4 regions of the Mesorhizobium sp. WSM4829 genome follow, and region 2 is predicted to be linked to each of the others. Evidence: predicted binding sites of a transcription regulator. Region 2 holds the regulator's gene; each other region holds the start of a gene.

Region 1 (3,654 bases), on a different contig from region 2:
GCGCTAGTAATCAGAGCATGGCTACTAGATGGCGATCCTGGTCACAGCCAGCCAGGTGTAACCGCGATAAAGCGTTCTAAACCGAAGGGTTGCGCCGACTCTTGCAGATTCCGATTCCAGGACGTCCCGCAGGGCCTCGCGCGGCTCGACGTGGAATTTTCTCAGCCAGCCGCGCAGCAGCGTGCGGAACCAGCGGGGCAGGGCTTCCTGCTGGCCGAAATCGACGACATGCAGCGAACCGCCGGGTGACAGGGCTGCAAGTGCCGCGCAAATCGTCTTCTCCCAGCCGGGGATCATCGACAGCGAATACGAGACAAAAATGCGGTCAAAGCTTTCGACGGAAAATAGCGCCTTCGCGTCGAAATCAGTGGCGTCGCCGCGCGCCAGCTTGGCGCGGCCGGAGAGACCTTCGCGGGCAATGGCAGCGGTGGCCGTTTCCAGCATCTCGGCTGAAATATCGAGACCGAAGAAGCGGGCGTCGGGATAAAGCCGGGCGGCGAGGACGATGTTGCGGCCGGTGCCGCAGCCAAGCTCGAGCACGGTGCCGCCGGCGGGCACATTCAGCCCCGCGATCAGCCGGTCGCGGCCGAGCAGGTAGTATTTGCGGGTCAGATCGTAGACGTGGCGCTGCCAGCGGTAGACGCCGTCCATCAGTTCGCCGTGCCCGGCCGGCGGTTCGCCGTGCCTGGCCGGCAGGTCGGTCGCGCTCATGCTGCTTGCTTCACATAGAGGTGGAAGCCGCCATAGATGGCCGAACGGTCGCGGGCCGAGAATTCGCGCGAGGCCTCGTCCGCATAGCTCCACTGGTCGAGCAGCGACTTCGAGACCCGGCCGGGCAACAGGCTGGGTTCGGCCGCAGTGCGGAAGATGACGCGAGCGTCGGTCGACGCGGTACGGGTGATCTCGGCCCACAGCGCATTGAGCTGGTCGTCGGTCATCCAGTCCTGCGCGTCGAGCAGGACGAAGCGGTCGACCGAACCGGCATCCTTGCCGGCAAGGAACTCGATCAGATTGGCATGGTGGATGGCGACGCGGTCGACATTGTTGCGGATCGTTTTGTAGTTGCGTTTTTCGAGATAGGCAGGCAGCGCCGCCTCGCCGGGATTGGGGTAGCGGCGGGCAAAAGCCTGCCAGGCGAAATAGTTGTTCTCCAGCGGAAAATCGCAGGCGAGCTTTTCCAGCCGGGCCTTCAGCACGCTGGCCATAGTGCCGTCGCCCGAGGTGATCAGCGAATCGTACTGTGCCGGCGGAATGCCGAGGCCGAACAGCGAGGCTTTTCGCGATGTTGCCCATTTCAGCAGCGGTTTTTCGAAAACCGGCGCCAGTTCCTCGTCGAAGAAGCGGCGCTGGTCGACGAGGCTTTTGGCTTCCATGATGCCGGCCGGATCGACGCCGAAGAATTTGGCGGTGCGATGGCCCATGGCAATGAACAGGCCGAGCAGCCCGGTCTGGTAAAAATTGCTGTCGAAGACGGCGATGCGGCGACGCCGGCGCCAGTTGCGATGTTCCCAGTAATGACGGCTGACCGGGTCGAGATGCGGCGCGATGAAACGGTCGTAGGCTTGCGAATTGTGACGGGTCTCGGCAGCGCCGAAGAAACGGAACAGGTCACCCTGCGACGGCAGATGGCGCACCGCTTCGAGCTTCATGCGGTTCAGCGCGATATGGGCGGCGTTGAGATCGACGGCGTCGACCCTTTCGGGTGACCGGGTGAGATAGGCAAGGATGTTACAGCCACCCGAGGCGATGGTGACGACGCGGTGGCCCTGGCCAAGCTGCATCGCCTCCATGTCGACGTCGGGGTCTTCCCAGATTTGTGGATAGACGAGGCCGGAAAACAGCAAGGCGAAGAGCCGCTCGGAGAGGCCGGCCTTCGACAGCGGGCGGTTCTGGTAGACGGCCTTGCCAACTTGCTTGCCGCGGCGAAAAACCAGTTCTCCGGAAACATCCGTCATGACAAGGCGATTCCCCGTTTGCTCTGGCGCAAGCGGGTAGCGCAGGTGGATGACAGGCCGGTGACAGTCGGGGGCATCGATAATTCTACTCCGGCGGTCATCTGACGCGGTTTTCTGCGCTACTACAGCGCCGCGCGTCCCCAAGGACGCGCAAAGGACGCTGTAGCATTTTGATTTTGCGCATGATCCTTTCCGAAAATCGTTCCGATTTTTTGGTGTCATGCGCGATGCTCACGGACCCAAATGTCCGCTCCGCTTCGGTTCTCGAAAACCACCCCACCTGACTCGCCAGAGCGAATTCTGGATGCCCCCTTAGGGGCGGCCAAATCCGCCCGGCGTCGGCGTCGTCACGACGACGGCTTCACCGGCCTCGAGCACCGTCTGGTCGCAAGCCTTCAGGACTTCGATGCGGCCATCCTTGCGGCGAACCTTGGTCGAGCCGACCTCACCATCGCCGCCGCCGTCCAGGCCTTGCGGCGGGCGATTGCGATGTGAGGACAGGATCGCGCATTCCATCTTTTCGAGGAAACGGATGGTGCGCTCGGTGCCGTCGCCGGCACTCCATTTGCCTTTGCCGCCGGAGCCTTCGCGGATGTGGAAATCCTCGAGCAGGACGGGGAACCGCAACTCCAGCACTTCCGGGTCGGTCAGGCGCGAATTGGTCATGTGGGTGTGGACGCCGGAGGTGCCGGCAAAGCCGCGACCGCTGTTCATCCGGCCTGCCGGCGAGCCGGAGCAGATCGTCTCGTAATACTGGTACTGCTTGTTGCCGAAGGTGAGGTTGTTCATCGTGCCTTGCGCATTGGCCATCGCGCCCATGGCGCCGAACAGCGCATTGGTGACATGCTGCGAGGTCTCGACATTGCCGGCGACGACCGCGGCCGGGTAGGTCGGCTTCAGCATGCAACCTTCGGGAATGATGATGTTGATCGGTCTCAGACACCCGGCATTCATCGGGATCATGTCCTCGACCATGACGCGGAACGCATAGAGCACGGCTGCGCGGGCGACCGGCTCGGGGGCGTTGAAGTTGTTCTTCATGACCGGCGATGTGCCGGTGAAGTCGACGGTTGCCTCGCGCTTTTGTCGGTCGACCGATATCTTCACCTTGATGATTTGGCCGGTGTCGGTCGGATACTCGTATACGGAGCTGTCGGGCAGCCGCTCCAGCACGCGGCGCACGCATTCGGCGGCATTGTCCTGGACATGGCCCATATAGGCCTCGACCACGCCAAGGCCGAAATGCGCGACCATCTCGCGCAACTCGGCAACGCCCTTTTCATTGGCGGCAATCTGCGCCTTGAGGTCGGCGATGTTCTGGTGCGGATTGCGCGCCGGGTAGGGGTGGTCGGTGAGCAGCGTCTCCAGCTCCTTCTCGCGGAACCGGCCGCGATCGACGATGCGGAAATTGTCGAACAGCACGCCTTCCTCGTCGACGGTGGTGGCGAGCGGCGTCATCGAGCCGGGCGCCGTGCCGCCAATGTCGGCATGATGGCCGCGCGAGGCGACGTAGAAGAGGATCTCCTCCCCCCTTGAGGGGGAGGTGCCGCCGAAGGCGGCGGAGGGGGTCGCTGCGGCAGTGGTAGACGTTGTTGTGGTGCCGTAGGAGGCGCCCCCCCCCCCCCCGCGGGGGCGCCCCCCCCCCCCCCCCGCGCCTCCTCGTAGCGGCCGAGTTTGCGGAGCAGGTCGCCGCGAACGC
Region 2 (6,247 bases):
CGGTGCGCCCGCTCGTCATCAGCCACGCCATGCCGCGCCAGATCAGCAGGCCGCCCAGCGTCACGATGAAGGCCGGGACCTCGAGATAGGCGATGATGAAGCCCTGAAGCGCGCCGATCATGAGGCCGAGCACCACGCCGGCAGCCAGTGCGATGACCCATATCCAGGGATTTCCAAGCTGGAATCCCATGACGCGGATGAGGAATTCTGCCTGCGCAACGCCCATCACCATGCCGATCACGCCTTCGACGGAGCCGACCGAAAGATCGATGTTGCGCATCACGATGACCAGCACCATGCCGGTCGCCATGATCGCGACCGAGGAAGTTTGCACCGACAGGTTCCAGAGATTGCGCGGCGTGAGGAAAAGCCCACCCGACAGGATGTGGATTCCAACCCAGATGATCAGCAGCGCGCCGACCATGCCGAACATGCGTATGTCGAGCTCGGTTGCCTTGAGGAAGCGGCCGAAGGGGCTGAGCTCGGATTCACGCGCCCGATCGGCAGCCGGCGTGTTGGAAGTCGTGTCGGTCATGATGTCCTCCCACCGTTGCCGTCTGCCGCGGATGCCGGAAGCAGCCTAGAAATTACCCGCGAGACGCGGAAAAACAACTCTTTTGAAAAAAAAGCCGCGGCGTGAAGCCGCGGCGTTTCAGGTTTTTTTGGCGAAGGCGGATCAGTTGCAGACCGCGACGGTGCCCGCCGCCACGCCGGCGCAGACCTCTTCCTGCTTGATCCAGCCGGCGTCGATGACGACGTTGAGATTGTCCCTGGTGATGGCAATCGGCGTCAGGAACAGCGACTTGACGACATTGCCGCCCGGCGTGGTGAAATCCTTGACGCCGGCAATGTCTGTCATCGGCTTGCCGTCGGCCAGCTGCGAGGCGATCTCGGCGGCGTTCTTGCCGAGCTCGCGCGCGTCTTTCCACACCGATACGGTCTGTGTGCCGAGCGCGATGCGGTTCAGCGCGGCATGGTCGCCGTCCTGGCCCGAAACCGGGACGGATCCGGCCAGGCCCTGCGCCGTCAGCGCCGCGACGACGCCACCGGCGGTGCCGTCATTGGCGGCAACCACCGCATCGACCTTGTTGTCGTTGGCGGTCAGGAACTGTTCCATGTTCTTCTGGGCGTTGGCGGGAAGCCAGCCGTCCGTATAAGCCTCGCCGACATTCTTGATCTTGCCGCTGTCGATGGCATCCTTGAGCACTTCCATGGAGCCGGCGAACAGGAAATCGGCATTCGGGTCGGCGCCCGAGCCCTTGATGAAGACGTAATTGCCTTCCGGCGCCACCTTGAACACTTCGCGGGCCTGCATGCGGCCGACTTCCTGGTTGTCGAAGGTCAGATAGAACACGTCCTTGTTCTCGATCAGCCGGTCATAGCCGACGACCGGAATGCCTTCGTCCAGCGCCTTCTGCACCGCCGGACCGATGGCCGAGGCATCCTGCGCAAGGATGATCAGCGCGTTGGCGCCCTGCGAGATCAGGCTCTCGACGTCGGTCAGCTGCTTGCCGGGATTGGACTGTGCGTCAGCGGAAATATATTTGTCGCCGGCGGCCTCGATCGCCGCCTTCATGGCGGCTTCGTCGGTCTTCCAACGCTCTTCCTGGAAGTTCGACCACGAGACGCCAATGACCTTGTCCTTGGCCTGAGCGGCCGACGCGAGCGTCAGCGACATGGCGACCCCCGCCAGAATGGCGGCTGCGAATCTCTTCATGATATTCCTCCCTGCGCCGCGTAGGGCGCGACCAACTGGCCCGAAGGCCGGCACAAAGGCTCTATTTTTTCGAGCCTCGAAAAAATACTGGTCCAACGCCGAAGCACTGTCAACACCAATTCTGAGGGATTTTGACGTCCTGTCGGGGCTTTTTTTCGAGCCTCGGAATAAATAATGACAGCCCCTTCTGCTTCTGCCAGTATTTGTCGCACATTACCGACGGCTTCCGATTCATGAGCGGCCGCGGCGATGAGGAGGAAACAAAAATGTCGGTGGGAATCCGTCATGACGATCTGCGCCGGCGCAACCGGGCGATGGTGATTTCGGCCGTGCGCCGGGCAGGCCAGCCGTCGCGGACCGAGATCGCCGCGACCACCGGCCTCAGCCATTCGACCATATCGGCGATCTCTGCCGACCTGATCCAGGAAGGCATCCTGGCCGAGAGCAAGGCGAGCGAGACGGTTTCGCTGAAACGCGGCCGGCCGCAGGTCGGCCTCAGCCTCAATCCGCAAGCCGCTGCGGTGTTGGCCGTCGTGTTGTCGCTGAATTTCCTGTCGGTCGCCGTCATCGATTATGCCGGACAAGTGGTCGCCGAGGACCAGCGCCGGCTGGACACGCTGACCATGTCGCGCGACGCGCTGATCGGCGAATGTGTCGCCATCGTCCGGCGCCGGCTCGAAGATCCCGACCTCGATGTCCAAAGCGTCGCCCGCATCGCGCTGGCGATCCAGGGCATCACCGATTCCCACGCGCGCGCCATGTTGTGGTCGCCGATCACGCCGCAGACGAACATCGCCTTCGCCGACATTCTGGAACGCGAGTTCGGCATCCCGGCCATCATGGAGAACGACTGCAACATGATGGCCGTGGCGCTGCGCTGGCGCCACCCGGATCGCTACCGCGATGACTTCATCGCCATCCTGCTCTCGCACGGCATCGGCATGGGGCTGGTGCTGAAGGGCGAGCTGTTCACCGGCACCCACTCCTCAGGCGGCGAATTCGGCCACATGATCCATCGGCCGGGTGGCGCGCTTTGCCGCTGCGGGCGGCGCGGTTGCGTCGAGGCTTATGCCGGCAACTACGCCATCTGGCGCAACGCAAGGCTGTTGAGCGAGAACGCCGAGCCGGTCGCCGATGTCAGCGACGCCGAGATGCGGGCACTGGCGGCCCGGGCGCGCGAGACGGACGGACCGGAGCGCGAAGCCTACCGCAAGGCCGGCGAGGCGCTCGGCTTCGGGCTCGGCAGCCTGTTTGCGCTGATCGATCCGGCGCCGGTGGCCATGGTCGGCGCCAGCGCTACCGCCTTCGACCTGATCGAGCCGGCGCTGCGCGAGGCCATCGCCCAGACCGCCGGCGGCCAGCATTCGGGTTCGATTTCCTTCGACACCGAGCCGAACGAGCTGCCGCTGATCCGCGAAGGCTGCGCCATGCGGGCGCTAAGCTTCGTCGACCAGGAGATTTTCGCGCCGAGCATCCAGGCACGAGCCGGCTCGGTCGGAAAGAACGTGGCTTGAAGGATTCCCGGGTCGCGACTTGGGGTGTGTTGAGATTCAGGTCAGGCCGAGTCGAGAATGGTGGGTTCCGAGATCCGGAGCGGAGCGTACTTTGGGGTACGCCGGAAGCGCAGGTATCAGCTAGTCTTCCCTGATCGCATAGCCGGCGCCGCGGATGGTGCGGATGACATCGGGCATGCGACCATTGTTGACCGCCTTGCGCAACCGGCCGACATGGACGTCCACCGTGCGCTCGTCGATGTAGATCGTCTCGCCCCAGACATTGTCGAGCAACTGGCTGCGCGAGAAGACCCGGCCCGGGTGCCGCATCATGAATTCGAGCAGCCGGAATTCGGTCGGCCCGAGCCGGATCTCGCTCTTCTTGCGATAGACCCGGTGCGATTCACGATCGAGCATGATGTCGCCGACCTTGAGCACGCTGGACAGCACTTCCGGCTTGGCGCGGCGCAGCAGCGCCTTGACCCTGGCCATGAATTCCGGTGTCGAGAACGGCTTGACCAGATAGTCGTCGGCTCCGGTCGAAAGGCCGCGCACCCGGTCGCTCTCCTCGCCGCGCGCGGTCAGCATGATGATCGGCAGCCGCTCGGTTTCGGGGCGCACCCGAAGGCGCCGGCAAAGCTCGATGCCGGAAACCGCCGGCACCATCCAGTCGAGCACCAAAAGATCGGGCACGTTTTCCTGCAGCCGGATTTCGGCCTCGTCGCCGCGCGTCACCACCTCGACCTGATAGCCTTCGGATTCAAGATTGTAACGGAGAAGGACGCCCAGCGGCTCTTCATCCTCCACCACCATGATGCGCGGCGCGATCATCGGCCGGTCACTCCTGTCATGTCGCTGGCGCCGACATCGTCGTTTCGTCGAGCTTCGGGCGATCCGCCGGCAATTGCTGCCCGGTCACGACAAAATAGGCGTTTTCGGCGATGTTGGTGACGTGATCGCCGATACGCTCGAGATTCTTGGCGCAGAACAGAAGGTGCGTGCAGGCGGTGATGTTGCGCGGATCCTCCATCATGTAGGTCAGGAGCTCGCGAAAAACCGCCGTGTATTTCACGTCGATCTTCTGGTCGTCGGCGCGCAGTTCCTTCAACGCGCCGGCATCGCGCGACACATAGTGCTCGACCACGCCGCGCAGCTGCACAAGAACGAGATCCGCCATCGCATCGATACCGTGCGACAGATTCCGCGGCGTCGCGCTCTGCCCGACTGCGCTAACCCGCTTAGCTATGTTCTTGGCCAGATCGCCGATGCGCTCGAGATCGCCCGCCATGCGGATTGCGCCAACCACGGCGCGCAGATCCTGCGCCATCGGCTGCCGCTTGGCGATCAGCGTGATGGCGCTGTCGTCGAGCTCGCGCTGCCGCGCATCCATGATGGCGTCGTCCGAGACGACGCGCTGCGCCATCGCATTGTCCGACGCAAGCAACGCGCGGATCGAGGCTGCGACCATCGCGGCGGCGAGCTCGTCCATGTCGCGGATCAGCCGGTCGATGTGCTCCAGTTCCTCGTCGAAAGATGCGACGGTGTGTTCACCCATGGTGCTGTCCTCGTGTTCGAAATTCGCCGGACCGCTCAGCCGAACCGGCCGGTGATGTAGTCCTGGGTGCGCTTGTCGTCGGGGTTGGTGAACATCTTGTCGGTCGCGCCCTCCTCGACTAGGTAGCCGAGATGGAACATCGCCGTGCGTTGCGACACGCGCGCCGCCTGCTGCATCGAATGGGTAACGATGACGATCGTATAGTTCTGGCGCAGTTCGTCGATCAGTTCCTCGACGCGAGCGGTGGCGATTGGATCGAGCGCCGAACAGGGCTCGTCCATCAGGATCACTTCCGGCGACACGGCGATGGCGCGCGCAATGCACAGACGCTGCTGCTGTCCGCCGGACAGACCGGTTCCCGACTCGAGCAGGCGATCCTTGACCTCGTTGAACAGGCCGGCCTTCTTCAGGCTCGATTCGACGATGCCGTCCAACTCGGCCTTGGTCCTGGCCAGGCCGTGAATGCGCGGACCGTAGGCGACGTTTTCGTAGATCGACTTCGGAAACGGGTTCGGCTTCTGGAACACCATGCCGACGCGAGCTCGCAGCTCGACGACATCGATTTTCGGGTCGTAGACATCCTCGCCGTCGAGCGTGATCTTGCCGCTCACCCGCGCGATATCGATGGTGTCGTTCATTCGGTTCAGGCAACGCAGGAACGTCGACTTGCCGCAGCCCGATGGGCCGATCAACGCCGTCACCTGATGCTCGCGGACATCGAGATCGACGTCGAACAGTGCTCGCTTCTCGCCGTAGTGAACGGAGACCTTTTCGCCCTTCATCTTGATCGAAGGGGCGTTGGTTGCGCTGCTCAGTTTCTGCTCGACGCCGGCTTCCGTCATGATGTTCATATCCTCTACTCCTTACCAGCGCCGCTCGAAGCGCCTGCGCAGTATCACCGCGATGGCATTCATGATGACCAAAAACACCAGCAAAATCAAAATCGCCGCCGAAGTCTTCTGCTGGAACCCCGCTTCCGGGAAATCCGCCCACATGAATATCTGCACCGGCAGGATCGTTGCGGGATCGGTGAAGCCGCCGGGAATGTCGACGATGAAGGCGACCATGCCGATCATCAGCAACGGCGCGGTTTCGCCGAGCGCATGCGCCATTCCGAGGATGGTGCCGGTCATGATGCCCGGCATCGCCAGCGGCAGGACGTGATGGAATACGGTCTGGACCTTGGACGCTCCGATGCCAAGCGCCGCCTCGCGGATCGACGGCGGCACGGCACGCAGCGAAGCGCGCGAGGCGATAATGATGATCGGCAGGGTCATCAGCGCCAGCACCATGCCGCCGACCACCGGGGCTGAGCGCGGCATGCCGAAGAAATTCAGGAATACGGCAAGTCCAAGCAGGCCGAAGACGATCGAAGGCACCGCCGCCAGATTGTTGATATTCACTTCGATCATCGTCGTCAGCCGGTTCTTGGGCGCAAATTCCTCAAGATAGATCGCCGCTGAAACGCCGATCGGGAAGGCG
Region 3 (6,247 bases), on a different contig from region 2:
GGGCGAGCAGCTCCATCGGGAAGCCGATTTCCTGCTTGATGACGCCCTTGTCGTCGACGCGCAGGATGGCGTGCGGGACGAGCTTTGCCGGATCGCCTTCATTGGCCAGCCAGAAGCCGCCTTCACCGTCGGCGACAAGACCCTCGATGTCGAGCTTCTGTGCAGGATGGCCATCACGCGTGACGATGGTCTTGCCGCTGATCAGCGCCGGCGTCTGGGTGGCATCGATCTCGAAGATCGAGGGCGCGTTGGCGTAGAACGAGTCCGAGGCAGCGAACAGCTTGCCGGCAGTGTCGCCGGCCGCGAGCGCCGAAAGCGCGCCCCAGCCGAGCGGCGTGCCGTCTGCCGTGGGCTTTGCCGTGATCATCGGGTAAGTGGCGGGACCCTCGGAGCGCTCGTAGATCATCACGTGCGAGCGGGCGAGCCCGTCCTCGACCAGGTCGGCCTCGTTGGCGGTGACCAGGAGATTGCGCGACGGGATCGCGACCAGGCCTTCCGGGCCGATGCCGGACGGCAGGATCTGGACAAACCGAGGCTCCGCACCCGTGTCCTTGTAGACGCCGACAACGGAGCCACGCTCCGAAGCGACGAACAGCAGACTGTCCTCGCCGAACGTGCCGGTCTCAAGACCTTCCGGCTCGACGCCCTTCTTGTTGCGGTCGTCGGGATAATGGCCGGCATTGGCGACCTGGTACTCGAACGACGAACCGGATTCGTAGAGCACTTCGCCCTTCTTGCTGAAGATCGTGAAACCGCGCGAGCCGCCCTTGTAGTCGCCTTCGTTGGCGACGGCGAGGCGGTCATTGTCGAACCATTTCACGGCGTCGGGCTCGCGCGCGACATTTTCGATCTTGCCATCGAAGGACAAGGCGCCGTTCTTCCTGGTGTCGATCTTGTCCAGAGTGGCCGAACCTGCGGAGAAGTGCGTGACGATCGCGGCGGTTTCGGCGTTGACGATGGCGATGTGGTTATTTTCCTGCAGCGTGACCGCTATCTCGCCGGCCTCGTTGAAGGCGACGAATTCCGGCTCGGGATCTTCCCCAGCGACTTCGGCAATGCCCGCCAGGTTGACGGTCTTCATCGTCGCGCAATCAGGCTGGCCTTCGGCAAGCGTGAAAATCCTGAGGTCGCCGGCCGGCATCTGCGGAATTTCTCCGTCGTTCAGATCCTCGTCGCGCTCGTTCTCGATGGCGATGGCCAAAAACTTGCCGTCCTCGCTGAACGCCAGCGAGTCCGGCTGGCCGCCGAGGTCGCAGGTGCTTTCGATCGCCTTGGAGGCAAGATCGATAACGGTGAGGTTGCCCGAAGGCCTGGCTTTGCTTTCCGACGTGTTGACGCCGGCCAGCACCTTGCCGCCGATGACCACAACCGAGGTCGGCTCGCCTGATATCTTGACGATGCCGCCGGCCTTGGGCGCCTTGGGATCGGCGATGTCGATGAAGCCGACCGCACCGAGCGGGCTATCGGAATAAACCAGCGTCATGCCGTCTTCGCTCGCCGTGATGATCTCGGACGAAGTCGGCGTGGTCTTCTCGACATCCGCCGGGAGGTTTCCGGCCACCGCGAAGCTAGCGACCCGGTTGAACATCATGTCGGCATGGGCCGGCAGCGAAACCGAGGCAGCAAGCGCTGCCGTCAGGACGAAAAGCGCGGAATGGCGGGGCACGGGTGGCGTCTCCTGTTCTAATGGAAGCCACCTGATTTGCGGGAACGACATTTCAAAGCGATGACGAATCGATGACACTTCCGCGACAGGCGGCCAGGTCCGTCAATATTCACCTCATGCTGGCCTGCGAATGGGCGCTTTCCTCGGCCGCCTACTCCGCCTCGGCCACCATCTGCCGCCCGCCAGCCCAGTTCCGCCAGGCTCTCTCGTCGCCGTGGAAGACGTTGAGGTCGATGCGGCCCCTCACCCCATGCGACAGGCCGGAGCCGGAATACTGCCAGAACACCCATTTGCGGCCGGGATAGACCTTTGACGGGTGCTGTGCCACCGCGCGCAGCCAGAATGGATAGTCCAGAAATGCGCCTCTGAGATTGTCGCGGTAGAAATCAGGCGCGGTGTAGATGATGGGCCGCTGGCCGTAGTGGCGCTCGAGCTTGTCCATGAACACCTGCATCTTCTCCAGCACCTTTTGCCGCGACGGCCGCCGCTTGCAGCTGGATTCGCCGTTCCACTCGACATCGATCACCGGCGGCAAGGCGCCCTCGACCCTCGGCACGTTGCGGATGAACCAGTCAGCCTGCTCACTAGCGGTGCGGCACCAGTAGAAGAAGTGATAGGCGCCGCGCTTGAGGCCGGCGGCGTCGGCATTGCGCCAGTTCTTCCTGAACATCGGGTCGAGGTGATCGCCGCCGTCGGTCGCCTTGATGTAGGCGAAGTTCGCGCCCTGCGCGCGCAGCTTCGCCCAGTTCACGTTGCCTTGCCAGCGCGAGACGTCGACGCCGTGAACGGCGAGGTGTCTGGGCGATGCCCTGCCGAAATTGATCGGCTTGGCGTCACGGAAACGATAGCGCTGGACCGGTTCGGCAAGGATCGGTGCTGCCCGTGCCAGCCGCTTCGGCGCCACCAAGGCAATCGGCTCGACGGGTGGCTCGATGCTTTCGGCAGGCTCCGGAGTGGCCATCGCCACAGTCTGCTCCGTCGCCTCCTCCGGCCCGAAGTCGGGTTCGACATCGGCAGCGCCGACCGACGCCACCGGCGCGGGCGGCCGCACAACCGAACTGGTCGTCTCGCTGGACGGCACTTGCAGCGCGTCGACGCCGGACGTGGACGTGCAGCCGGCAAGGCAAAGTGACGCGATCGAGAAGATGACGACGCCTGATAACCGCATCTGGACCTGTACGCAGAACACAACAGACCGAGGGCAAGACAACGCCGCCGGACAAACCAGTCCGGATTACTAACAAGAAATTACCAACAAAGTTTGAATCAAATTGTTAGGGCAGAGGGGCTGGGCAAGGCGCTCGCTCTATCACCGTAGCGGTGAGAGCCTGGAAACGCTGCAGGACCGAGAGGGCGCGAAGGATCGCGACGCCAGCAGGTCGCTGCCTAGCCGCACAACCATAGATTGTGGCAGCTCTCGGCTACCATATGAGCGGGCGGGACGGAGCGGTCGGTGCCAAGGCGATCAGAGTTGGGGCGATCGGTGACGGGATTGACCGGCGCATCATCATCCCGGCGAACCTTTTCTTCGAGCAGCGAGCGAAGCTCGGCCGGCTGCACGCGGTCACGCTCCATCACCAGCTTGACCATCGGATCGCTCAAAAGCTCATCCAGGGTGTTAATTCTGTCGTTCATCCGTCGCCTCCTTCGACTGCCGACCCGCAGGCAATAGATAGGCGGCAATGATGGCTCGCCAATGACGCTTTGCCGACTATCTCGTGTCCCGGACGAAAAAATTTGGGCACGCCTTGTGCTTGATTTCGCCTGCGCTTCGGTTCGCCTGTGCTTCAGTTCGCATGTACTTCAATTCGCCTGTGCTTCAATTCGGCGGTGGGGCGCCTTCATATTGCGGCAGTCCGTCGTCGAGCTGTACCCAGGGCTGCTTCGAGGCAGTCCAGATATGCATCTGCGGCTTGAACATGGAAGGATCGTCGAGCGAGCCGGAGGTGATGCCGATGATGCCGGCGGAGTCGCGCCGGGAAAATATCGTCGTGCCGCAGCCCGGGCAGAAGCCGCGCTTGAGATCGGGCGAGGAATTCACAGTCGCCACCGGCCCGTCAATGGTCACATCGTCGATGCGGAACAGCACGCGGGCGTTGAAGGCCGCGCCCAGCGCCTTCTGGCAAAGCCGGCAATGGCAGACGCGCTCGTTGATCGGCGCGGCCTCGGTGCGGTAGCGCACTGCCCCGCACAGGCAGCCACCCTGATGTTTCGCCATTGCCTTAGCCCTCTTTCTGAAGATTGGCAGGAAGGTAGCTGCCGGGATAGGAGCGTCAATTGAAAAGCATTGATGGCGCCATCTGTTGGCGTGATGCGGCAGGCCGAACGTGCGATCAGGCGCGATGCGCAACGAGCGTCGCCGGCCATCTCGCGGGATATGGGCCGGACAGGCCGTTGTCAGGTGGTTATTCCGTTTCTCTGACGATCTCGTCCCAGGACTTGACCTTGGTCTCGTCATTGAGGAAGGGCAGCGCCGCGGCCACCAGTTCCGGTGCGAAAAACACGTCGTAGTGGGTGCGGTTCGGCAGGATGGCCAGGCGGTTCTGCGACAGGTTCTCGCGCATCCAGCCGGCGTCCTTCAACCCGCCGCCGAGCATCTGGTAGAACTTGATCTCGTGCTCGGGACGATACATGTCGCTGTCGCCGAACACCAGCATGACCGGCATCTTCAGCTTCGCCACGTCGGCGGAGTAGTCGTAGTCCTTGCGCATATGGGTGCCGAGCTGGTCGAGCAGTTTTGGAAAATCCTGCGGGTGCGGCGCGACCGCCACGTAGGATTTGTACATCGGCGTGTCCTTCATCATGTCGGCCATCGCGGCGCCGACCTGCGCCTGTTGAGTACGCCGGCATAGAAGCCGTCCGAGGCATAGCCGGTCGAGACCAGCACCAGCCGGCGCACTGTCTCGGGATGCTGGACGGCCATGCGGAAGGCAACGCCGCCGCCCAGCGAATAACCCATGACGTCGACTTTGTCGTAGCCGAGCGCCTTGACGATCGCCGCCATGTCGTCGCCCATCGCCTCAAGGCTCAACGGCCGATCGCCGAGCGCGGTGCGCCGTGACCATGCAGGTCGACGCCGATGACGGTGCGGCTTTCGGCAAGCTTCGGCAGGATCGGCGCGAACATGTCTGTGGTGCCGAGACCACCATGCAGCAGAAGCAGCGGCTCGCCCCGGCCATAGACGGCATAATAATAATTCAGGCCGTTGATCGGCAGCAGGCCGGATTTCGCCGGCTTGGGCATGGCTTTCGTTTCGCTGGTCATGGACGGCTTTACGTCCTCGGCATTGCTGGCGCCCGGCGCGGCGAAGAGCGCCGCGGCCGAGGCGAAAATGGCGAAAAACATCGATCTGGACATGTCGGTCTCCTTGCGTCCCGCCGATATCAAAGCCGCCTGGCGACTTCTTCGAGCTGGTCGGCGCACTGGCCCCAGCCCTCGTGAAAGCCCATCTTCTCGTGCTCTTCGCGGTCAGTGACCGACCAATGCGCAACCCGGGCGATGTAGCGGGTCTTGCCCTCGCCCTCATCCTCAAAGGTCAGCACGACCGTCATGAACGGCTTTTCGGACGGCGCCCAGGCCTTTGTGTAGGCGTCGGTGAGAACGATCTTTTTGCCCGGCACGACTTCGAGGAAGACCCCGGGGTTCGGGAATTCGTTGCCGTCGGGACCGGCCATCACAACCAGGCTGGAGCCGCCGGTGCGCACGTCCATTTCGGCGCGCGGCGTCGTCCACGGCTTTGGCGCGAACCATTGCGTCACGAGCTTCGGCTCGGTCCAGCAGCGATAGACGTTCTCGCGCGGCGCATCGATGATGCGGGCGAGAACCAGTTCACGGTCGGAGCTGGGGGCGATGTCGAGCTTGGTCGTCATGATGGTCTCCTCACTTGCTTGCTAAAGAGTTGGCTTGAATGCCGGTTTCCGTCTCAAGGACGAGTGGGCAACGCGCAGCCCGACACGGTTTCGCGAAAAACTTCGCCAGGCCGATTCCGGCGGACGCGTAAACCTAGTGGCGCTTGGCTTGCACCAGATAGGCCTCGATCTCGGTCTCGCCGAGCCACTTTGCCGCTTCCAGCCGGTGCAGGCCTTCAACCAGGATATGGCGCTTGCCGTCGTGGCGCACCTGGATCGGCGTCTTCATGCCGTTTTCCAGAATGTCCTCGGCCAGATGCCGAACGGTCTCGGGATGCAGCGTCTTCCTGCGCGCGGTCGGCACGTAGATGTCGTCCACCCTGACCTTTTGCACTCTCAGCATGTCGGCTCCCGCGGCGGAAAAGGCCGCCTTTTGAGAGATAGTCGGTTTGACAGGCAAGGCCAAGGCCGGCTGTCAGCTATCGCTGGCCCGATCGTTTCCGATTGACGCTTGCCGAGCAGATGGCCGAAATGGCGATCTTCGATCATGCCGGTAGCCATGACTGACTTGCCGACCGAGTTCCCCGATTTCGGACTGACGCCCCACCAGCGCCGGCAAGCGGTGCGCGGCCACTACTGGGAGTGGCCGGGCATGGACGGCGAACATGGCGAGATCTGGTGCTACAGCGACCGTTTCTCATACCGCCGGGGCGAGACGGTGGTGCTGCATGTA
Region 4 (6,247 bases), 130 kb from region 2:
GTTCTTGATCTCGACCCGCATCTGCCCGCGCAATTTGGCATCGAGATTGCTGAGCGGCTCGTCGAACAGGAAGACTTTCGGATTGCGCACGATGGCGCGGCCCATGGCGACACGCTGGCGCTGGCCGCCGGAAAGCTCGCGCGGCCGGCGGTCGAGCAGCGCCGAAAGCTCCAGCACCTTGGCGGTCGAACGCACCCTGCTGTCGATCTCGTCCTTCGGCGTGCCGCGATTGCGCAGGCCATAGGCCATGTTGTCATAGACTTTCATATGCGGGTAAAGCGCGTAGTTCTGGAACACCATGGCGATGTCGCGCTCGGTCGGGCCGATGGCGTTGACCACCTTGCCGTCGATGGCGACCGTGCCGGCGGAAATGGTCTCCAACCCGGCGATCATCCTCAGCAGCGTCGACTTGCCGCAGCCGGATGGACCGACCAGCACGCAAAGCTCCTTGTCGGGAATGGCGATGGAGACCCCCTTCACGGCTTCGACGCCGCTCGGATAGACCTTCTTCACGTCCTTCAGATCGACGGTCGCCATCAGCTTCTCACTTTTCGGATTCGACCAGGCCGCGCACGAACCAGCGTTGCATCAGCACCACCACCAGGATCGGCGGCACGATGGCCAGCATCGCGGTGACCATGACCAGGTGCCATTCGGTATCGGCATCGGCAAAGGAAACCATCTTTCTCAACGCGATGACGATGGTGTTCATGTCGTTGCTGTTGGTGACCAGCAGCGGCCAAAGATACTGCGTCCAGCCGTAGATGAAGAGGATCACGAACAGCGCCGCGATATTGGTGCGCGACAATGGCAACAGGATATCGAAGAAGAAGCGCCATGGCCCGGCGCCGTCGACGCGCGCCGCCTCGACCAATTCGCCCGGTATGGTCATGAAGAACTGGCGGAACAGCAGCGTCGCGGTGGCCGAGGCGATCAGCGGGATAATCAGGCCGGCATAGGTGTCGATCATGCCGAGATCGACCATTACCTTGTAGGTCGGAAGAATGCGCACTTCCACCGGAAGCATCAAGGTGATGAAGATCAGCCAGAAGAAGGTCATGCGCAGGGGAAAGCGGAAGAACACGATCGCATAGGCCGACAGGATCGAGATGCAGATCTTTCCCACCGCAACGCCGAGCGCCATGATCGTGGTGTTGAGGAGCAGTTGGCCGACGCTGACACCGCCGATGCGGCCAATGCCGCCGAACAGCGCCTCGCTGTAGTTGTTCCAGAGCTGGCCGCCGGGCAAAAGCGGCAGCGGCGGCCTGAGGATCGTTTGCAGCGTGTGTGTCGAGGCGACGAACGTGTAGTAGATCGGGAAAGCCACGATCAATATGCCGAGGATAAGCACGGCGTGGGCGATGAAGGTGCGGAGCGGGGACTGGCCGATCATCGCCGCCCTCAGCCGTAGTGGACTTTGCGTTCCACGTAGCGGAACTGGATAGCGGTGAGCGCAATGACGATCGCCATCAGGATGACCGACTGCGCCGCCGAGTCGCCCAGGATCAGATTGACGAAGCCGTCATTGTAGACCTTGTAGACCAGCGTCTCGGTCGCCTTGCCCGGCCCGCCGCCGGTGACGGCATGAACGATGCCGAACGTGTCGAACAGGGCATAGACGGTGTTGACGACCAGCAGGAAAAAGGTGGTCGGCGCGAGCAGCGGGAAGACGATGGTCCAGAAGCGCTTGGTCTCGCCGGCGCCGTCCATGGCCGCCGCCTCGATCAGCGTTTTCGGCACTGCCTGCAGACCGGCGACGAAGAACAGGAAATTGTAGCTGATCTGCTTCCAGGCAGCCGCCGACACCAGCAGGATCATGGCATGGGTGCCGTTGAGCAGCGGATCCCATGCGATGCCGAGGCTTCTCAGCAAATACGCCAACGAGCCGATCGAAGGATGGAACAGAAACAGCCACAGCATGCCGGCAATCGCCGGCGCCACGGCATAAGGCCATATCAACAGCGTGCGGTAGAGGCCTTTGCCGCGCACCGCCTTCTCGGCCATGACCGCAAGCAAAAGGGCCACGCACATCGCGACGATCGCGGTCGCAAGCGAGAACACCACGGTGACCTTGATCGAATTGAGGTAGGCCGGATCGGCCAGCACCTTGCGGAAATTGGCAAACCAGACGAACCTGGTCCTCAGCCCGAACGGATCCTGTCTGAGCATCGACTGGTAAAGCGCCTGACCGGCCGGCCAGTAGAAGAAAACCAGTGTTATGGCGAGTTGTGGCGCCACCAGCAGGTAGGGCAGGATCTTGTTGGGAAAGACGACGCGGGGAGACAGGCTGATTTCCTTCGCTATCTCGGGAGACGCCCACGCGAGCTCGCGTGGGCGATATTCAAACAGACACCAACCGAGAATATCTCGTCAGTTCTCCAGCGCTTCCTTGATTGCGGCGTTGCCGCGCGTGACCGCGTTGTCAAGCGCCTGCTGAGCGGTTTGCTGGCCGGCCAGCATCTTCTCGAACTCCTCGTTCTGGATATCGCGCACCTGCGGCAGGTTCGGCAGGCGCACGCCCTTCGAGTTGTCGGTCGGCGCCTTGCCCGTCATTTGCAGGATGGGTGTCTCACGGCCGGGGTTCTTGTCATAGAAGCCCGATTTCTTGGTCGCCTCGTAGGCAGCGAGCGTCACCGGCAGGTATCCCGACTTCTGGTGCAGATATTCCTGCACATCGGTCTTGGACAAATAGGCGAAAAAAGCCGCGACGCCCTTGTATTGCTCGTCCGACTTGGCGCCGAACACCCACAGGCTGGCGCCGCCCGGCGTGGTGTTCTGCGGTGCGCCCTTGGCGTCGCTGTCGTAGGGAAGCTGGCCGATGCCGTAGTTCATGCCGGACTTGACGATGTCGCCGAGGCCGCCCGACGATTCGGTGAAGATGCCGCATTCGCCGGCAAGGAAGATCTGCTTGGCTTCGGAGGTACGCCCGCCATATTTGAAGGTGCCGTCCTTGGCGAGGTCTGCGAGCGCCTGGAAGTGGTTGACGAAAATCGGCGCGTTGATCTTGAGTTCGACATCACCGCCGGCCAGACCGTTCTGCTGGGTCGCCCACGACACATCATTCCACGCCGCGAAATTCTCCAGATGGATCCAGGTCAGCCAGGTCGACGTATAGCCACAAGGGGCGGCGCCGCTCGTCTTGATCTTCTTGGCGGCTTCCCACACCTCATTCCAGGTCTTGGGCGGATTGTTCACGTCGAGGCCGGCCTTCTGGAAGATATCCTTGTTGTAGTAGAGGATCGGCGAGGAGGAGTTGTAGGGAAAGGACAGCATGGTGCCGTCCGGCTTCGAATAATAGCCGACGATACCGGGCAGGTACTGGCTCTTGTCGAAGGTCATCCCGGCACCGGTCATCACCTCGGCCACCGGCTTGATCGCACCCTCGGCCGCCATCATCACGCCGGTGCCGACGTCGAACACCTGGAGGATGTCGGGCGCCTGGCCAGCGCGGAAAGCGGCGATGCCGGCGTTCAGCGTCTCCGGATAGGTGCCCTTGAACACCGGAACCAGTTCATAGTCGCTCTGGCTGGCGTTGAAATCCTTGGAGATCTTGCCGACGACCTCGGCGTTGGCGCCGGTCATGGCGTGCCACCAGCTGATCTGCGTGACGGCGAAGGCGGAGGTGGTGGAAAGCAGGGTCAAGGTGGCGGCGACACCGGCCGCGAAGCCGAAGAACTTCATGTTTCATCTCCCGTTTGTCATTGGCGAAAGGGGCACTCTCGCAAAGCCAATATGTGCCGCCCGTGACAATTGGACAACGGTTTTGTTGCGGACCGATGAACTTGATTTCCACTTAAAGTAGCGCACGCTTCCGAATAGGAGCCGGTGGAAAGGAATTGCCAAGCCGGCTTACGAACAAACCGGCAATAATCGTCGGCGCCTAAAAGCGCGTCGCACCCTCGGTTCAAGCCCGAGGGCATGCTTTTGCGCGACATGCATTAGTCCGACTTGCCGAGCGCCGTCTCGACCAGCCGCTTGGCGTCCGGGCTCGACCATTCTGCCGGGCCGTTCATGTGGGCAATCAGGCAGCCTTCACCGTCGATCAGCATGGTGACCGGCAGGCCGAGCGCCAGGCCGCGTGTCTTGAGATCGTTGAACAGCGCCATCGTCGAATCGCGGTAGTAGCCGAGCGCCTTGACGCCGGTCTCCTCGAGGAACTTCTTCGGCTTGCTGTCGTCGCCGGCATCGACATTGACCGCGACGACCTCGAAGGCATCGCTGCCCATTTCGTTCTGCAGCGCGTCGAGCGCCGGCATTTCGGCGCGGCAGGGCGCGCACCATGTCGCCCACAGATTGAGCAGCACCGTCTTGCCGGCATGGTCGGCGAGCGTCATCGGCTTGCCGTCGGGGCTGTTGAAGGCAAGGCCCTTCAGCGATTGCGGCGGATCGGCCGGCAAAAGTGCTGCAACCTGGCCGGTGGCAGCCGCCGCGACCGTCTTGGCGCGGTCGGCCTTGGCGGCGCAGGCGACATCGTCCTTGCTGTCGCCAACCGCGACTTGAGCGGGGGCGTTGTTGCCAGAACCGCTTTCGCTGACATATACCGCGACCGCGCCGGCAAGCACGCCTGCCACCAAAGCGGCGAGGATGAGGCGCGGGGCCGGGAAAAATCGATTGCCGTCTGCCATTTTTTAAAACTGCTCCGGAGCACGGGTTATAGCGATGAGCGACAAGAAGGCCAGCAACCAGATGTGGGGCGGACGTTTTGCCTCGGGTCCGGCCGCGATCATGGAAGCGATCAACGCGTCGATCTCGTTCGACCGCAAACTCTACGCGCAGGACATCCGAGGCTCGATCGCCCATAGCGAGATGCTGGCGCAAACCGGCATTATTTCGGCGGCCGACCAAGAAAAAATCGCTCACGGGCTGAACACGATCCTGGCAGAGATCGAAGCCGGCACGTTCGAGTTCTCGACCAGGCTGGAAGACATCCACATGAATGTCGAGGCCCGCCTTGCCGAGCTGATCGGCCCGGCTGCCGGCCGCCTGCATACCGCCCGTTCGCGCAACGACCAGGTGGCGGTCGATCTCAGGCTATGGGTCAAGGACGAGTGCTTTCGCGTCGCCGAGGCGCTGAAGGGCCTGATCACGGCGTTCCTGGAGCGGGCCGAGGAGCATGCGGCAACGGTGATGCCGGGCTTCACCCACATGCAGGCGGCGCAACCGGTAACCTTCGGCCATCACTGCATGGCCTATGTCGAGATGTTTTCGCGCGACCTGTCGCGTGTTCGCGACGCTATCGAACGGATGGACGAAAGCCCGCTCGGTGCGGCCGCGCTTGCCGGCACCAGCTTTCCGATCGACCGGCACCAGACGGCCAGGGCGCTCGGCTTCCGTGAGCCGATGCGCAATTCCCTCGACAGCGTTTCGGACCGCGATTTCGCGCTCGAGTTTTTGGGGCTGGCGGCGATCTGCGCGACGCATCTGTCGCGACTGGCCGAAGAAATCATCATCTGGTCGACGCCGCAATTCGGCTTCGTCAGGCTGTCGGACTCATTCTCCACCGGCTCCTCGATCATGCCGCAGAAAAAGAACCCCGACGCCGCCGAGCTGGTGCGCGGCAAGACCGGCCGCGTCACCGGCCATCTGGTTGGCCTGCTGACTGTCATGAAGGGCATGCCGCTGACCTACGGCAAGGACATGCAGGAAGACAAGGAATCCGTGTTCGACGCCGCCGAGACGCTCGACCTGATGCTGGCGGCGATGACCGGCATGGTGCGCGACATGACGGTGAATGCCGCCGCCATGAAGAAGGCCGCCGGGTCAGGCTATGCGACCGCGACCGATCTCGCCGACTGGCTGGTGCGTAGCCTCGGTCTGCCGTTCCGCGAGGCGCACCACGTCACCGGCCGCGCCGTGGCGCTGGCCGAAGAGAGGAAAATCGGGCTCGACAGGCTGCCGCTGGAAGACTTGCAGTCCATTCACCCCGGCATCACGACGGACGTGTTTTCGGTGCTTGCCGTGCAGAACTCGGTGAAGAGCCGCACCAGCTTCGGCGGCACCGCGCCGTCGGAAGTGAGGAAGCAGATCCGATACTGGAAAAAGCGCATTGCGAGGGCGTGATGCCGGGGTGCAATGCCGGAAAAACTCCGCTAAAAGCGGCGGGCAAAAGTTTCGGACGGATGGATCGATGACCGCAAGCAGGATTTTGGCGACGCTGACGCTGCTGGCGGCGCTGGCAACCGTAACGGCCTGCGGCAGGAAAGCCGGGCTCGATACGCCCTATGAGGCGGCCGTGCAGGCGCGCAAG

Evidence for each region. Region 2 encodes PhoB, which activates phosphate uptake and scavenging genes when phosphate is short. Its sites were predicted from a motif close to TGTCATNNANCTGTCAT; they were not measured.
Region 1: AC0L17_RS16165 (BtaA family protein) is a predicted target of PhoB. The motif match lies at 2,005-2,021, and genes of this name have one in related genera.
Region 3: AC0L17_RS13815 (esterase-like activity of phytase family protein) is a predicted target of PhoB. The motif match lies at 1,727-1,743, and genes of this name have one in related genera.
Region 4: ugpB (sn-glycerol-3-phosphate ABC transporter substrate-binding protein UgpB) is a predicted target of PhoB. The motif match lies at 3,744-3,760, and genes of this name have one in related genera.

The regions. Positions count from the first base shown of each region.
Region 1 is NZ_JBVVQJ010000014.1:156,206-159,859, forward strand. Features, by position in the region: gene AC0L17_RS16160 (class I SAM-dependent methyltransferase) at 25-711, opposite strand; gene AC0L17_RS16165 (BtaA family protein) at 708-1,955, opposite strand; partial or broken gene AC0L17_RS16170 (hydantoinase B/oxoprolinase family protein) at 2,268-3,654, opposite strand, start outside.
Region 2 is NZ_JBVVQJ010000006.1:159,940-166,186, forward strand. Features, by position in the region: gene AC0L17_RS08415 (sugar ABC transporter permease) at 1-535, opposite strand, end outside; gene xylF (D-xylose ABC transporter substrate-binding protein) at 677-1,717, opposite strand; gene AC0L17_RS08425 (ROK family protein) at 1,984-3,231, shown strand; gene phoB (phosphate regulon transcriptional regulator PhoB) at 3,352-4,041, opposite strand; gene phoU (phosphate signaling complex protein PhoU) at 4,058-4,765, opposite strand; gene pstB (phosphate ABC transporter ATP-binding protein PstB) at 4,801-5,616, opposite strand; gene pstA (phosphate ABC transporter permease PstA) at 5,629-6,247, opposite strand, start outside.
Region 3 is NZ_JBVVQJ010000012.1:8,962-15,208, forward strand. Features, by position in the region: gene AC0L17_RS13815 (esterase-like activity of phytase family protein) at 1-1,666, opposite strand, end outside; gene AC0L17_RS13820 (glycoside hydrolase family 25 protein) at 1,818-2,834, opposite strand; gene AC0L17_RS13825 (hypothetical protein) at 3,053-3,301, opposite strand; gene AC0L17_RS13830 (GFA family protein) at 3,486-3,884, opposite strand; partial or broken gene AC0L17_RS13835 (alpha/beta fold hydrolase) at 4,072-5,023, opposite strand; gene AC0L17_RS13840 (SRPBCC family protein) at 5,050-5,535, opposite strand; gene AC0L17_RS13845 (ParB N-terminal domain-containing protein) at 5,669-5,917, opposite strand; gene AC0L17_RS13850 (N,N-dimethylformamidase beta subunit family domain-containing protein) at 6,074-6,247, shown strand, end outside.
Region 4 is NZ_JBVVQJ010000006.1:30,666-36,912, forward strand. Features, by position in the region: partial or broken gene ugpC (sn-glycerol-3-phosphate ABC transporter ATP-binding protein UgpC) at 1-537, opposite strand, end outside; gene ugpE (sn-glycerol-3-phosphate ABC transporter permease UgpE) at 545-1,393, opposite strand; gene ugpA (sn-glycerol-3-phosphate ABC transporter permease UgpA) at 1,402-2,286, opposite strand; gene ugpB (sn-glycerol-3-phosphate ABC transporter substrate-binding protein UgpB) at 2,371-3,681, opposite strand; gene tlpA (thiol:disulfide interchange protein TlpA) at 3,939-4,625, opposite strand; gene argH (argininosuccinate lyase) at 4,660-6,060, shown strand; gene AC0L17_RS07765 (hypothetical protein) at 6,128-6,247, shown strand, end outside.